Linked DNA regions of Kitasatospora fiedleri. The protein of the gene in region 2 binds, or shares a complex with, the protein of the main gene of each other region. Links are inferred from orthologs where the notes say so. Each region holds a gene or a part of one and is shown on either strand. Other genes may lie near its edges.

Region 1 (5,755 bases), 280 kb from region 2 along the record:
GTTGTTACTTGTAGCGGTAGACGATCCGGCCGCGGGTCAGGTCGTAGGGGCTGAGCTCCACCACGACCCGGTCATCCGGGAGGATGCGGATGTAGTGCATGCGCATCTTGCCGCTGATGTGTGCGAGGACCTTGTGACCGTTCTGCAGCTCGACCTTGAACATCGCGTTCGGAAGAGACTCGATCACGGTGCCCTCGATCTCAATGGCGCCTTGCTTCTTAGCCATGAACTGCGAGATCCACCCTTCGGGTCCGGCTACCGTATGCGGAACGCTCGTGCGAACCAGGCTTCACCTCCGCCCGGGGGATTCCCCTGGGCTGAGGGCGTGCGGGAACACGCTACGAGAGAGCCGACGCACCATCGTAAACCAAGCACCGCGCCGGAGCGAAATCAGCGCCCGGCGGCGCCGCGCACCGGTTCAGCGCTTCGCGGCGACCTGGACCGGGACGGCCGGCTCGACCACGGCGGTGCACGCCGCGCAGCGGCGGGCCGCCTCCGGGATCTCGGTCAGGCACTCGGGGCAGGGGCGCTTGGGCACCGAGGGCTTCTTCGGCAGGTACCGGGCGGTGGCCTTGGAGACCGGCAGCACCACGCAGAAGTACAGCACCGCGGCGGTCAGCACGAACGCGATCAGCACGTTCAGGAACTGGCCGTACGGGAAGATGACGCCCGCGACGTGGAACTTGTAGGCGCTGAAGTCGCCGGCCGCGCCGACCACCACGCCGAGCACCGGGGTCAGGAACGCGCTGACGAAGCCGGTCACCACGCCGGTGAACGCGGCACCGATGACCACGCCGACGGCCATGTCGATGACGTTGCCGCGCATCATGAAGTCGCGGAAGCCCTTGAGCACTGTCTTCTCTCCCCTGGGGTTGCTGCGGGTGTCAGCTGACGAAAATAGGACAAGGGGCCCGGAGGACCAAACCCCCGGGCCCCGATCCGGCCGCGGTGAGAGAAGCGCCTCAGATCGGTCCGGTTCAGCCCAGCGGGTCCGGCGCCGCGGTGACGCCCAGCTTGGCCAGCTCCGCCCGGCCGCCGTCGAAGGCGGTCAGCACCAGCGGGCCCTGCTCGGTGACGGCCACCGAGTGCTCCCAGTGCGAGGCCCAGGTGCCGTCGGTGGTGACGACCGTCCAGTCGTCCTCCAGCACCGCGGTGTGCGGGGTGCCCAGCGAGACCATCGGCTCGATCGCCAGCACCGTGCCGGGCACCAGCTTCATGCCCTTGCCGCGGCCCGCGACGTAGTTCAGCACGTGCGGCTCCATGTGCATCGCGGTGCCGATGCCGTGGCCGCCGTAGCCCTCGGTGATGCCCCACTTGCCCTTGGGCGGCAGCGGCTGGCGGCGGATGAAGCCCTCGATCGCCCGGGAGACGTCGACCAGCCGGTTGCCCTTCTTCATCTGGGCGATGCCGGCCCACATCGAGCCCTCGGTGACCTTCGACAGCATCGCGTTCTCGGCGGCGGTCCCGCCGACCGCGACGGTGATCGCCGCGTCGCCGTGCCAGCCGTCCAGGATCGCGCCGCAGTCGATCGAGATCAGGTCGCCGGCCTTCAGCACCCGCTCGCCGGGGATGCCGTGCACGACCTCCTCGTTCACCGAGGCGCAGATCACGCCCGGGAACCAGAGACCGCCGTGGTCGGCGCGGAAGTTGGAGGTGGCGCCGTGCTTGGTGATGACCGCGTCGGCGACCTCGTTCAGCTCGCCGGTGGTCACCCCCGGGGCGACCGCCTCGCGGCAGGCCCTCAGCGCCTCGGCGACGACCAGCCCGGCCGCCCGCATCTTGGCGATCTGCTCGGGGGTCTTGATCTCCACCATCTGGTCCACGCCTTCCACGTTCTGAATTCGGACTGCCCTCCACCGTACGACGCACGAGACGGCCGGGCCGCCCGCTTCGGGGCGACCCGGCCGTCTCGCGCGACGCCGTGCGGCGTCAGGCGCTCTTCTTCTGCTCCAGGGCGGCGACCGCGCGCTCGGTCACCTCGTCCACCTTGCCGAGGGCGGGGATGGTGACCAGCAGGCCCTGCTCCTGGTAGTAGCCGATGATCGGCTCGGTCTTGGAGTGGTACTCCTCCAGCCGGACCCGCACGGCCTCCTCGGTGTCGTCCGAGCGCTGGTACAGCTCGCCGCCGCACTCGTCGCAGACGCCCTCGACCTTCGGCGGGTTGTACACCACGTGGAACACGTGGGAGCCGTCGTTGCGGCACAGCCGGCGACCGGCGATCCGCTTGACGACCTCGTCCTCGGAGACCTCCAGGTCCAGCACGCCGTCCAGCGCGATGCCCTGCTCGGCCAGGAAGGCGTCGAGCGCCTCCGCCTGGCCCAGGTTGCGCGGGAAGCCGTCCAGCAGGAAGCCCTTGGCGGCGTCCGGCTGGAGCATGCGGTCCTTGGCCATCCCGATGGTGACCTCGTCGGGCACCAGGCGCCCGGCGTCCATGTAGGACTTCGCCTCGACACCCAGGGGGGTGCCCTGGCTGATGTTGGCGCGGAACAGGTCACCGGTGGAGATGTGGGGAATGGACAGGGTCTTGGCCAGGACGTGCGCCTGAGTACCCTTCCCGGCCCCGGGGGGTCCGACGAGGACGATTCGCATCAGCGGAGGAACCCTTCGTAATTGCGCTGCTGGAGTTGGCTCTCGATCTGCTTCACAGTTTCGAGTCCGACACCGACGACGATGAGCACGGAGGTGCCGCCGAACGGGAAGTTGGTCTGCTGTCCGAAGGCGACCAGGGCGACCATCGGGATCAACGCGATGAGGCCCAGGTAGAGGGAACCCGGCCACGTGATGCGGGTGAGCACGTAGTTCAGGTACTCGGCCGTCGGTCGGCCGGCCCGGATGCCCGGGATGAACCCACCATACTTCTTCATGTTGTCCGCAACTTCTTCGGGGTTGAAGGAGATCGCGACGTAGAAGAAGGCGAAGAAGACGATCAGCACGAAGTAGGTCGCCATGTAGACCGGGTGGTCGCCCTTGACGAAGTGGTTCCGGATCCAGACCGCCCAGCCCGACTGGGAGTTGGTCAGCTGCACCACCAGCGCCGGGATGTACAGCAGCGAGGAGGCGAAGATGACCGGGATCACGCCGGCCTGGTTGACCTTCAGCGGGATGTAGGTCGAGGTGCCGCCGAAGGACCGGCGGCCCACCATCCGCTTCGCGTACTGCACCGGAATCCGGCGCTGGGCCTGCTCGACGAAGATGACCAGGCAGACCACGATGATGCCGACCGCGATGACCGAGGCGAACTCGCCCCAGCCGTCCAGCAGCTTGCCGGACTGCTTGATCGCCCACATCGAGCCGGGGAAGCCCGCCGCGATCGAGGTGAAGATCAGGATCGACATGCCGTTGCCGATGCCGCGGTCGGTGATCAGCTCGCCCAGCCACATGATCACGGTGGTGCCGGCGGTCATGATGATGACCATGGTGGCGATCCGGAAGATCGACTGGTCCGGCACGATGTTGTTGCCCTCGGCGCAGCCGGAGAACAGCGCACCGCTGGAGGCGGTCGCCAGGATGCCGGTGCCCTGGAGCACGGCGAGGGCGATCGTCAGGTAGCGGGTGTACTGGGTGATCTTCGCGGTGCCGGCCTGCCCCTCCTTCTTCAGGGCCTCCAGCCGCGGGATGACCACGGTGAGGAGCTGCAGGATGATGCTGGCCGTGATGTACGGCATGATGCCGAGCGCGAAGATGGTCAGCTGCAGCAGCGCGTTGCCGCTGAACAGGTTGACCAGCCCGAACAGGCCTTCCTTCTGCCCGTTGACGCACGCGTGGACGGCCTGGAAGTTGATTCCGGGCATGGGGACGTGGGCGCCCAGCCGGAACAGCACCATGATGCCCAGCGTGAACAGCAGCTTCTTGCGCAGGTCGGGCGTCTGGAACGCCCGCGCGAACGCACTGAGCACGGTGCCTCCTGCGCCTCCCGCGCGTCGTCGGCGGAAGGGTCGGTCCTGATGTGGGGAAAGGGAACTTCACGGACTCTAACAGTGCCCGGGTCCCGGAAAGAAGCGCGTGCGGCCGCTCCCCCACTCACGGGGTACGGCTTGCCCGGGTTTGACACACAAATACGGAGCCGCGGCTCCGGCCGGAACGGCACCGGGCCCCGGCCCCCCTTTCGCAAGAGGGGCGCGGGGCCCGGTGTGTTCCGTGCGTCGGATCTACCGCGTCAGAGCAGTTCGGTGACCGAACCGCCGGCCGCGGCGATCTTCTCGGCCGCGGAGCCGGAGACGGCGTCGACCGTCACCTGCAGCGCCACCGCGATGTCGCCCTGGCCGAGGACCTTGACGAGCTCGTTCTTGCGAACGGCGCCCTTCGCGATCAGGTCGGCCACGGTGACCTCGCCACCGTTCGGGTAGAGCTCGGCCAGGCGGTCCAGGTTCACGACCTGGAACTGCTTGTGGGCCGGGTTCTTGAAGCCCTTCAGCTTCGGCAGGCGCATGTGGAGCGGCATCTGGCCACCCTCGAAGCGCTGCGGAACCTGGTAGCGGGCCTTGGTGCCCTTGGTGCCACGACCTGCAGTCTTACCCTTGGAGCCCTCACCGCGACCAACGCGGATCTTGTCCTTCTTGGCACCCGGGGCGGGCTTCAGGTTGTGGAGCTTGATCGGCGAGTTGTCCGCCATTTCAGTCCACCTCCTCGACCGTGACGAGGTGGCGAACGGTGTGGACCATGCCGCGGATCTCCGGGCGGTCCTCCTTCACCACGGTGTCGTTCAGCCGCTTCAGGCCGAGCGAACGCAGGGTGTCACGGTGGTTCTGCTTGCTACCGATGTACGACTTGGTCTGGGTGACCTTCAGGCGAGCCATCAGGCGCTCACCCCAGCCGCACGGGCCCGGAGCAGCGCGGCCGGGGCCACGTCCTCCAGGGGCAGGCCACGGCGGGCGGCGATCTCCTCGGGGCGCACGAGGCCCTTCAGAGCGGCCACGGTGGCGTGCACGATGTTGATCGCGTTGTCCGAGCCGAGCGACTTCGACAGGATGTCGTGAACGCCGGCGCACTCCAGGACGGCACGCACCGGGCCACCGGCGATGACGCCGGTACCGGGGGACGCCGGCTTCAGCAGCACGACGCCGGCGGCCTTCTCGCCCTGGATCGGGTGCGGGATGGTGCCCTGGATACGGGGGACCTTGAAGAAGTTCTTCTTGGCCTCCTCAACACCCTTGGCGATGGCGGCCGGAACCTCCTTCGCCTTGCCGTAACCGACACCCACGGTGCCGTCACCGTCGCCCACCACGACCAGCGCGGTGAAGCTGAAACGACGACCACCCTTGACAACCTTGGCGACACGATTGATCGCGACGACGCGCTCGACGTAAGCGGTCTTCTCGGCGACGGGGGCGCCGCCCCGGTCGTCACGCTTGCGGTCGCGCCGCTCGCCACCGGTGCCGCCGCCGGCGCCGCTACCGCGGCGCTGGGGTCCAGCCATTGGAATTACCTCTCTCGTTTACGTCCGTCGACAGGGTCGACGAGCGGCTTAGAAGTCGAGCCCGGACTCGCGGGCCGCGTCCGCCAGGGCGGCGATGCGGCCGGCGTACCGGTTGCCCGCGCGGTCGAAGACGACCGACTCGACGCCGGCGGCCTTGGCGCGCTCGGCGACCAGGCTTCCGACCTTCTTGGCCAGCTCGGTCTTGTCGCCCTCGGTGCCCTTGATGGACACGTCGAGGGTGGACGCCGACGCCAGGGTGTGACCCTTGGCGTCGTCGATGACCTGGGCGACCATGTGGCGGTTCGAACGCGTCACGACGAGGCGCGGACGCACCTCGGT
Region 2 (6,313 bases):
CGGCCAGCAGCCGGACCGAGGAGAGCGCCGCCCGGTTGAGGGCCGCGTACTCCAGCTCCTCCAGGTCGTCGCTGACGTACCACTCGCGCAGCGCGGGCGTCACGGCGTAGGCGACGCTCTGCTCCAGGACGCCCTCGGGGTGCGCCACCGCCAGGTCCTTCAACGTGGTCGGCACGTACACGCGCATCGGGGCACCCTTCTGACGGTCTCACTGTGCGACGGGTCAAGAATACGCAGCCCGCCGGGCGGCCCGCGATGGCCCTCCGGCGCCCGGCCCCTGCGCCGATCAGGTCACCGCCGACGTCCCCCTACGGGCCGTTCCGCGGCCCGAGCCGCCGTCAACTCCGCGCTCCGGCACCGGCCGCACCACCGTTGCGGCCGACGGGCCGCCACCCGTACGGGTGGATTTCCGGGCATCGCCGCAGCCGCCGGAAACCCCTTGGCCCGCCCTCCGCCCGCCCGGTAGCAAAGGCCCCGGCAGCATCACTGCCACTGACACTCCCGCCACCGAGAGGGCCACGATGACCGAGCAGATGACCGAGCAGCAGCTCACCCGGACGTCCGGCCCCCGGATCCGTCCACTGGTCCGCCCCGCCCCCGCCACCCGCCGACCGGTCCGCCACCCCCACCCGATCCCGGCCCCAACACCGACCCCGGCCGCGCACCCCCACCCGCACCCGCACCCCCACCCGCCCGGCGACGGCCCGCGCCCGGTCCGCAGCCCGCGCGCGGCCTGCGACGGGCCCCGCCCGCCGTACCGCCCCCGGACGGCCGCGCCCGGCAGCAGCGGGCACGCCGAGCTCGCGGGGCGGTTCGCGCACCGGCTGGTGGAGGTGCTGTGCGGGGCCCGCCCGGTGCACCAGTTGCAGCGGCACACCACCCTGCCGGGCTTCCACCAGCTCGCGGCGCTGGTCCGGACCGGCCCGCTGCGCCCGCGCGGCCGCACCCAGCGCCCGCGGCTGGGCCGGGTGCACGACTGCGCGCCGGGCCCGGGCGCGGTGGAGGCGTGCGTGCGGGTGGAGCTCGGCCCCCGGCACCACCTGCTGGCCTTCCGGCTGGAGCGGCACACCCGCACCGGCCAGTGGCAGTGCGCCGCCGTGGAGACCGGATGAGGCCCGGGAACGCGGCGGGGCGCCGCCCCCCGGAGGAAGCGGCGCCCCGTTCAACGCAAGCGGGTCCGGGCTCAGGCCTTGCGGCGCCGGCCGCCCTTCGCCGCCTTGGCGGCCTTGCGGCGCTCGGCGCGGGTCAGGCCGTCGCCCTCGTCGAGCGGGCCGTCCTCCTCGAAGTCGCCCTCGATCACGCCGCCGCCGACCTGGTCGGACGGGGCGATGTAGTGGAGCTTCTTGCGCTCGGGGGCCTCCAGGCCCTTGGCGCGGATCTCCGGGCGGGCGGCCGGGACGGCGGCGTCCTTCTCCAGCTTGTCGAGCAGCACCTGCTCGTCGTCCGGGACCGGGACCTCCTCGACCTGCTGCTCGACCTGGACCTCCAGGTTGAACAGGTAGCCGACGGACTCCTCCTTGATGCCCTCCATCATCGCGGAGAACAGGTCGAAGCCCTCGCGCTGGTACTCGACCAGCGGGTCGCGCTGGGCGTAGGCGCGCAGCGCGATGCCCTCCTGGAGGTAGTCCATCTCGTAGAGGTGCTCGCGCCAGCGGCGGTCGAGCACCGAGAGGACGACCCGGCGCTCCAGCTCGCGCATGATCTGCTCGCCGAGCTGGTCCTCGCGGCGGCCGTACGCGGCGGCGATGTCCTCCTGGATGACCTTGGTGAGGTACTCGGGGGTGAGACCGCCCTGGTCCGCGGCCTCCTCCTCCAGCTCGTCCAGGTCGAGCGAGACCGGGTAGAGCTGCTTGAGCGCGGTCCACAGCTTGTCGAGGTCCCAGTCGTCCTCGAAGCCCTCGCCGGTGGCGGCGTTGACGTACGCGGCGACGGTGTCGTCCATGAAGTGGCCGACCTGCTCCTGCAGGTCCTCGCCCTCCAGGACGCGGCGACGCTCGCCGTAGATGACCTCGCGCTGGCGGTTGAGGACCTCGTCGTACTTGAGGACGTTCTTGCGGATCTCGAAGTTCTGCTGCTCGACCTGGGTCTGCGCGGAGGCGATGGCGCGGGTGACCATCTTCGACTCGATCGGCACGTCCTCCGGGACGTTCGCCATCGACAGCACGCGCTCGACCATGCCGGCCTTGAACAGGCGCATCAGGTCGTCGCCCAGCGACAGGTAGAACCGGGACTCGCCCGGGTCGCCCTGGCGGCCGGAGCGGCCGCGCAGCTGGTTGTCGATCCGGCGGGACTCGTGCCGCTCGGTGCCCAGGACGTACAGGCCGCCGATCTCCTGCACCTCCTCCTGCTCCGCCTTGACCGCGGCCTTGGCCTTCTCCATCGCGGCCGGCAGCGCGGCCTCGTACTCCTCCGGGGTCTCCTCCGGGGTGATGCCGCGCTGGGCCAGCTCGGCGGCGGCCAGGTGCTCGGGGTTGCCGCCGAGCATGATGTCGGTGCCGCGGCCGGCCATGTTGGTGGCGACGGTGACGGCGCCCTTGCGGCCGGCCTGGGCGACGATCTGCGCCTCGCGCTCGTGGTGCTTGGCGTTCAGCACCTCGTGCGGGATGCCGCGCTTGCGCAGCTCCTGCGACAGGTACTCGGACTTCTCGACCGAGACGGTGCCGACCAGGACCGGCTGGCCCTTCTCGTGGCGGTCGGCGATGTCCTCGACCACGGCGGCGAACTTGGCCGGCTCGGACTTGTAGATCAGGTCGGGCTGGTCGATCCGCTTGGGGTTCTTGTTGGTCGGGATCGGGACCACGCCGAGCTTGTAGATCTGGTGGAACTCGGCCGCCTCGGTGGTGCCGGTACCGGTCATGCCGGACAGCTTGTCGTACAGGCGGAAGAAGTTCTGCAGGGTGATGGTGGCCAGCGTCTGGTTCTCGTTCTGGACCTCGACGCCTTCCTTGGCCTCGATCGCCTGGTGCATGCCCTCGTTGTAGCGGCGGCCGGCCAGGATGCGGCCGGTGTGCTCGTCGACGATCATCACCTCGCCGTTGATGACGACGTAGTCCTTGTCGACCTTGTAGAGCTCCTTGGCCTTGATGGCGTTGTTCAGGAAGCCGACCAGCGGGGTGTTCACCGACTCGTAGAGGTTGTCGATGCCCAGGTAGTCCTCGACCCGGGAGACGCCCTCCTCCAGGATGCCGACGGTGCGCTTCTTCTCGTCGACCTCGTAGTCGCGGTCGATCTTGAGGCGCTGCACCAGCTTGGCGAAGTCGTTGTACCACTTGGTGGCCTGGTCCGCCGGGCCCGAGATGATCAGCGGGGTGCGGGCCTCGTCGATCAGGATCGAGTCGACCTCGTCGACGATCGCGAAGTTGTGGCCGCGCTGCACCAGTTCGTCCTGCGACCACGCCATGTTGTCGCGCAGGTAGTCGAAGCCGAACTCGTTGTTGGTGCCGTACGTGATGTCCATCCCGTACTGGCGCTTGCGCTCGGCCGGCGACATGTTCGCCAGGATCACGCCGACCTCCAGGCCCAGGAAGCGGTGCACCCGACCCATCCACTCCGAGTCGCGCTCGGCGAGGTAGTCGTTGACGGTGATCAGGTGCACGCCCTTGCCGGTCAGCGCGTTCAGGTACGCGGGCAGGGTGCCGACCAGGGTCTTGCCCTCGCCGGTGCGCATCTCCGCGACGTGCCCGTAGTGCAGGGCGGCGCCGCCCATGATCTGCACGTCGTAGTGGCGCTGCCCCAGGACGCGCTTGGCGGCCTCGCGGACGGTCGCGAACGCCTCGGGGAGGATGTCGTCGAGGCTCTCGCCGTCGGCCAGGCGGGTCTTGTACTCGTCGGTCAGCGCGCGCAGCTCTTCGTCGGTGAGGTTGACGAAGTCCTCTTCGATCGAGTTGACCTGGGCGGCAATCCGCTGCAGTTTGCGGAGGATCTTGCCCTCGCCTGCGCGCAGGATCTTGTCGAAGACGGACACGTGAGCGGGCTCCTTGCCTCATTCGGCTCTGGATGACTGCCGGTGGGGAGTCCACCCCACCGTACGGGCCATCGTATGCGAGGAGTCCGAGCGGCCGGGAGGTCCGTCAGCACGGTATTCCTGTGTCACCCCTGGGAGCACATCGTCCGATGCCGGGTCCAAACGGTCAAAGCGGTTCGCCGACGGCCGGTTGTCAGTGCCCGCGCCTAGCCTCGCCCCATGGCCGAGACCTTTGCCGAGACGTTCTCCGAAACCTCCGCCGCGGCCGCCGCGACGCCCGCGCCCGCCGTCCGGATCACCGCCGACCACGCCCGCCGGCTCGCGCTGCGCGCCCAGGGCCTGCTCGGCTCCCCCGACCGCCGCTCCGGCCCGCAGGGCGTGCTGCGGCAGCTCGGCGCCGTCCAGCTGGACACCATCTCGGTGCTGGCCCGCTCGCACGAGCTGGTGCCGTACGCCCGGCTCGGCGCGGTCGGCCGCCGCCCGGTCGAGCAGGCGTACTGGGGTCGGGGCACCGCCTTCGAGTACTGGTCGCACGCGGCCTGCGTGCTGCCGATCGAGGAGTGGCCGCTGTTCGCGTTCCGCCGCCGCGCCTACCGGGACAAGGGCCGGGTCTGGGGCCACCGGGTCTCGCCGGAGGCGTACGCCCGGGTGATCGACCAGCTGCGCGCCGAGGGCCCGCTGACCTCGACCGCGCTCGGCGGCGCCAAGCGGACCTCGGAGTGGTGGGACTGGTCCGACACCAAGATCGCCGTGGAGCGGGCGCTGGCCTTCGGTGACGTGGTGGTCACCGAGCGGCGCGGCTGGAAGCGGGTCTACGACCTGGCCGAACGGGCCGTCCCGGCCGAGCTGTTCGAGCAGGACCCGACCGACGCCGAGTGCCTGGTGCGGCTGGTGGCGCAGGCCGGGGCCGCGCTGGGCGTGGCCACCCGGGCCGACCTGATGGACTACCACCGCCTCAAGGGCGCCCAACTGGCCGCCGCGCTCCCGGAGTCGGGCCTGGTCCCGGTCGAGGTGGAGGGCTGGGGCGCCCCCGCCTGGGCCGACCCGACGGCGCTGGCCGCGGAGCCGCGCGGGCGCCACCGCACCACCCTGCTCTCCCCGTTCGACTCGCTGGTCTGGGACCGCCCGCGCACCGAGCGGATCTTCGGCATGAGCCACCGCCTGGAGGCGTACACCCCCAAGCACAAGCGGGTGCACGGCTACTTCGCGATGCCGCTACTGGCCGCCGGCCGGCTGGTCGGCCGGGTCGACCCGGCCCGCGAGGGCAGCGTCCTGGTGGCCCGTCAGGTCTCGCTGGACGCGCCGAAGTTCGTCCCCGCGCTGGCCGAGGCGCTGCGCGAGGCCGCCGACTGGGTGGGCTGCTCGGACGTCCGGGTGGAGCGGCTGGCGGACGAGTCGCTGCGGCCGGAGCTGGAGCGGCTGCTGGGCTGAGCCGTTGCCGGGCCGGGCCAAGCCGGGCCGAGCCGCCGCCCGGCCGAACGGACGCCGGGCCGAAGGGCTGCGGGGGCCGAACGGCGACGGCCGCCGGGCCCGGTCGGGTCCGGCGGCCGTTCCCGGCTCGCGCTCAGCCTATTTCGAGGATCTTCTCACGCATCGCGTACACCACCGCCTCCATCCTGGAGTGCAGTTGGAGCTTCTCCAGGATGTTGCGCACGTGGTTCTTGACGGTGTTCTCGCTGATGAACAGCTCCTTGGCGATCTCCCGGTTGTTCATCCCGGTGGCCACCAGCTTGAGCACCTCCAGCTCCCGGTCGGTGAGCCGGGGCGCAGGCAGCAGCTCCCGGTCGTCCGAGCGGCGCTGGATCATCGACTTGAACTCGGTCAGCAGCTTGGCCGCCATCGACGGGCTGATCTGCGACTGCCCGTCGGCCACCGCGCGGATCGCGGTGGCCACCTCGTCGGTGGAGATCTCCTTCAGCAGGTAGCCGGTGGCCCCCGCCTTGATCGCCTCGTAGAGGTCGGCCTCCTCGTCGCTGATCGTCAGCATGATGATCTTGGCGCTGGGCACCACGTCCTTGATCGCGGTGCACGCCTCGATGCCGCTGCGCCGGGGCATCCGGACGTCCATCAGGATGATGTCCGGCAGCAGGTCGGCGGCCTTCAGCACGGCTTCCGCGCCGTCCCCGGCCTCGCCGATCACCCGGATGTCCGGCTCCTCGGCGAGCACGATCTCCAGGCCGCGGCGGAACAGCGCGTGGTCGTCCACCACCAGCACCCGGATCGGCTCCTCCCGGCGCGGCGGGAAGCCGGCGTCCTCGGGCCCCAGCCCCTCGCGCGAAAGCTCCGCCATCCGCTCCTCCCCCGCCCTCCGGTCACGTCCGACGCGCCCATCATTCCACGGCCCGGACC

What was found.
Region 1: the proteins of secA (region 2) and secY are in contact, whole or in part, in a crystal structure (PDB 3DIN), measured with the Thermotoga maritima proteins. The link is inferred for Kitasatospora fiedleri from one-to-one orthologs. Residues at the interface, in WP_004082002.1 of Thermotoga maritima: Glu261, Ala262, Arg263, Lys300, Ala301, Arg302, Thr303, Ile304, Ile305, Leu323, Tyr324, Asp325, Pro326, Val329, Ser330, Tyr333, Ile336, Lys340, Phe345, Val349, Glu363, Phe364, Tyr374, Ser375, Gly376, Gly377, Glu393, Ile395, Thr482, Ser483; in WP_004081795.1 of Thermotoga maritima: Glu108, Gly109, Glu110, Glu111, Ala236, Glu237, Arg238, Arg239, Ile240, Thr241, Ile242, Gln243, Tyr244, Ala245, Arg246, Arg247, Val248, Thr249, Gly250, Arg251, Arg252, Val253, Tyr254, Gly256, Ala257, Ser258, Thr259, Tyr260, Leu261, Pro262.

The regions. Positions count from the first base shown.
Region 1 is NZ_OX419519.1:3,181,939-3,187,693, forward strand. The notes cover bases 1,743-4,531. They hold secY (preprotein translocase subunit SecY), read right to left. Parts: upstream 3,897-4,531; coding sequence 2,589-3,896; downstream 1,743-2,588. Other genes in these bases: map (type I methionyl aminopeptidase), read right to left, coding at 1,743-1,814; QMQ26_RS14605 (adenylate kinase), read right to left, coding at 1,930-2,589; rplO (50S ribosomal protein L15), read right to left, coding at 4,157-4,531. In the rest of the region: infA (translation initiation factor IF-1), read right to left, coding at 5-226; large conductance mechanosensitive channel protein MscL, read right to left, coding at 419-853; more of map, read right to left, coding at 978-1,742; more of rplO, read right to left, coding at 4,532-4,612; rpmD (50S ribosomal protein L30), read right to left, coding at 4,614-4,796; rpsE (30S ribosomal protein S5), read right to left, coding at 4,796-5,416; rplR (50S ribosomal protein L18), read right to left, coding at 5,465-5,755. UniProt on the Escherichia coli protein: The central subunit of the protein translocation channel SecYEG. Consists of two halves formed by TMs 1-5 and 6-10.
Region 2 is NZ_OX419519.1:2,904,599-2,910,911, forward strand. The notes cover bases 984-4,330. They hold secA (preprotein translocase subunit SecA), read right to left. Parts: upstream 3,965-4,330; coding sequence 1,184-3,964; downstream 984-1,183. Other genes in these bases: QMQ26_RS13405 (Rv3235 family protein), read left to right, coding at 984-1,112; QMQ26_RS13415 (winged helix-turn-helix domain-containing protein), read left to right, coding at 4,184-4,330. Also shown: QMQ26_RS13400 (DUF6912 family protein), read right to left, coding at 1-187; more of QMQ26_RS13405, read left to right, coding at 522-983; more of QMQ26_RS13415, read left to right, coding at 4,331-5,395; QMQ26_RS13420 (response regulator), read right to left, coding at 5,529-6,254. UniProt on the Escherichia coli protein: Required for protein export, interacts with the SecYEG preprotein conducting channel.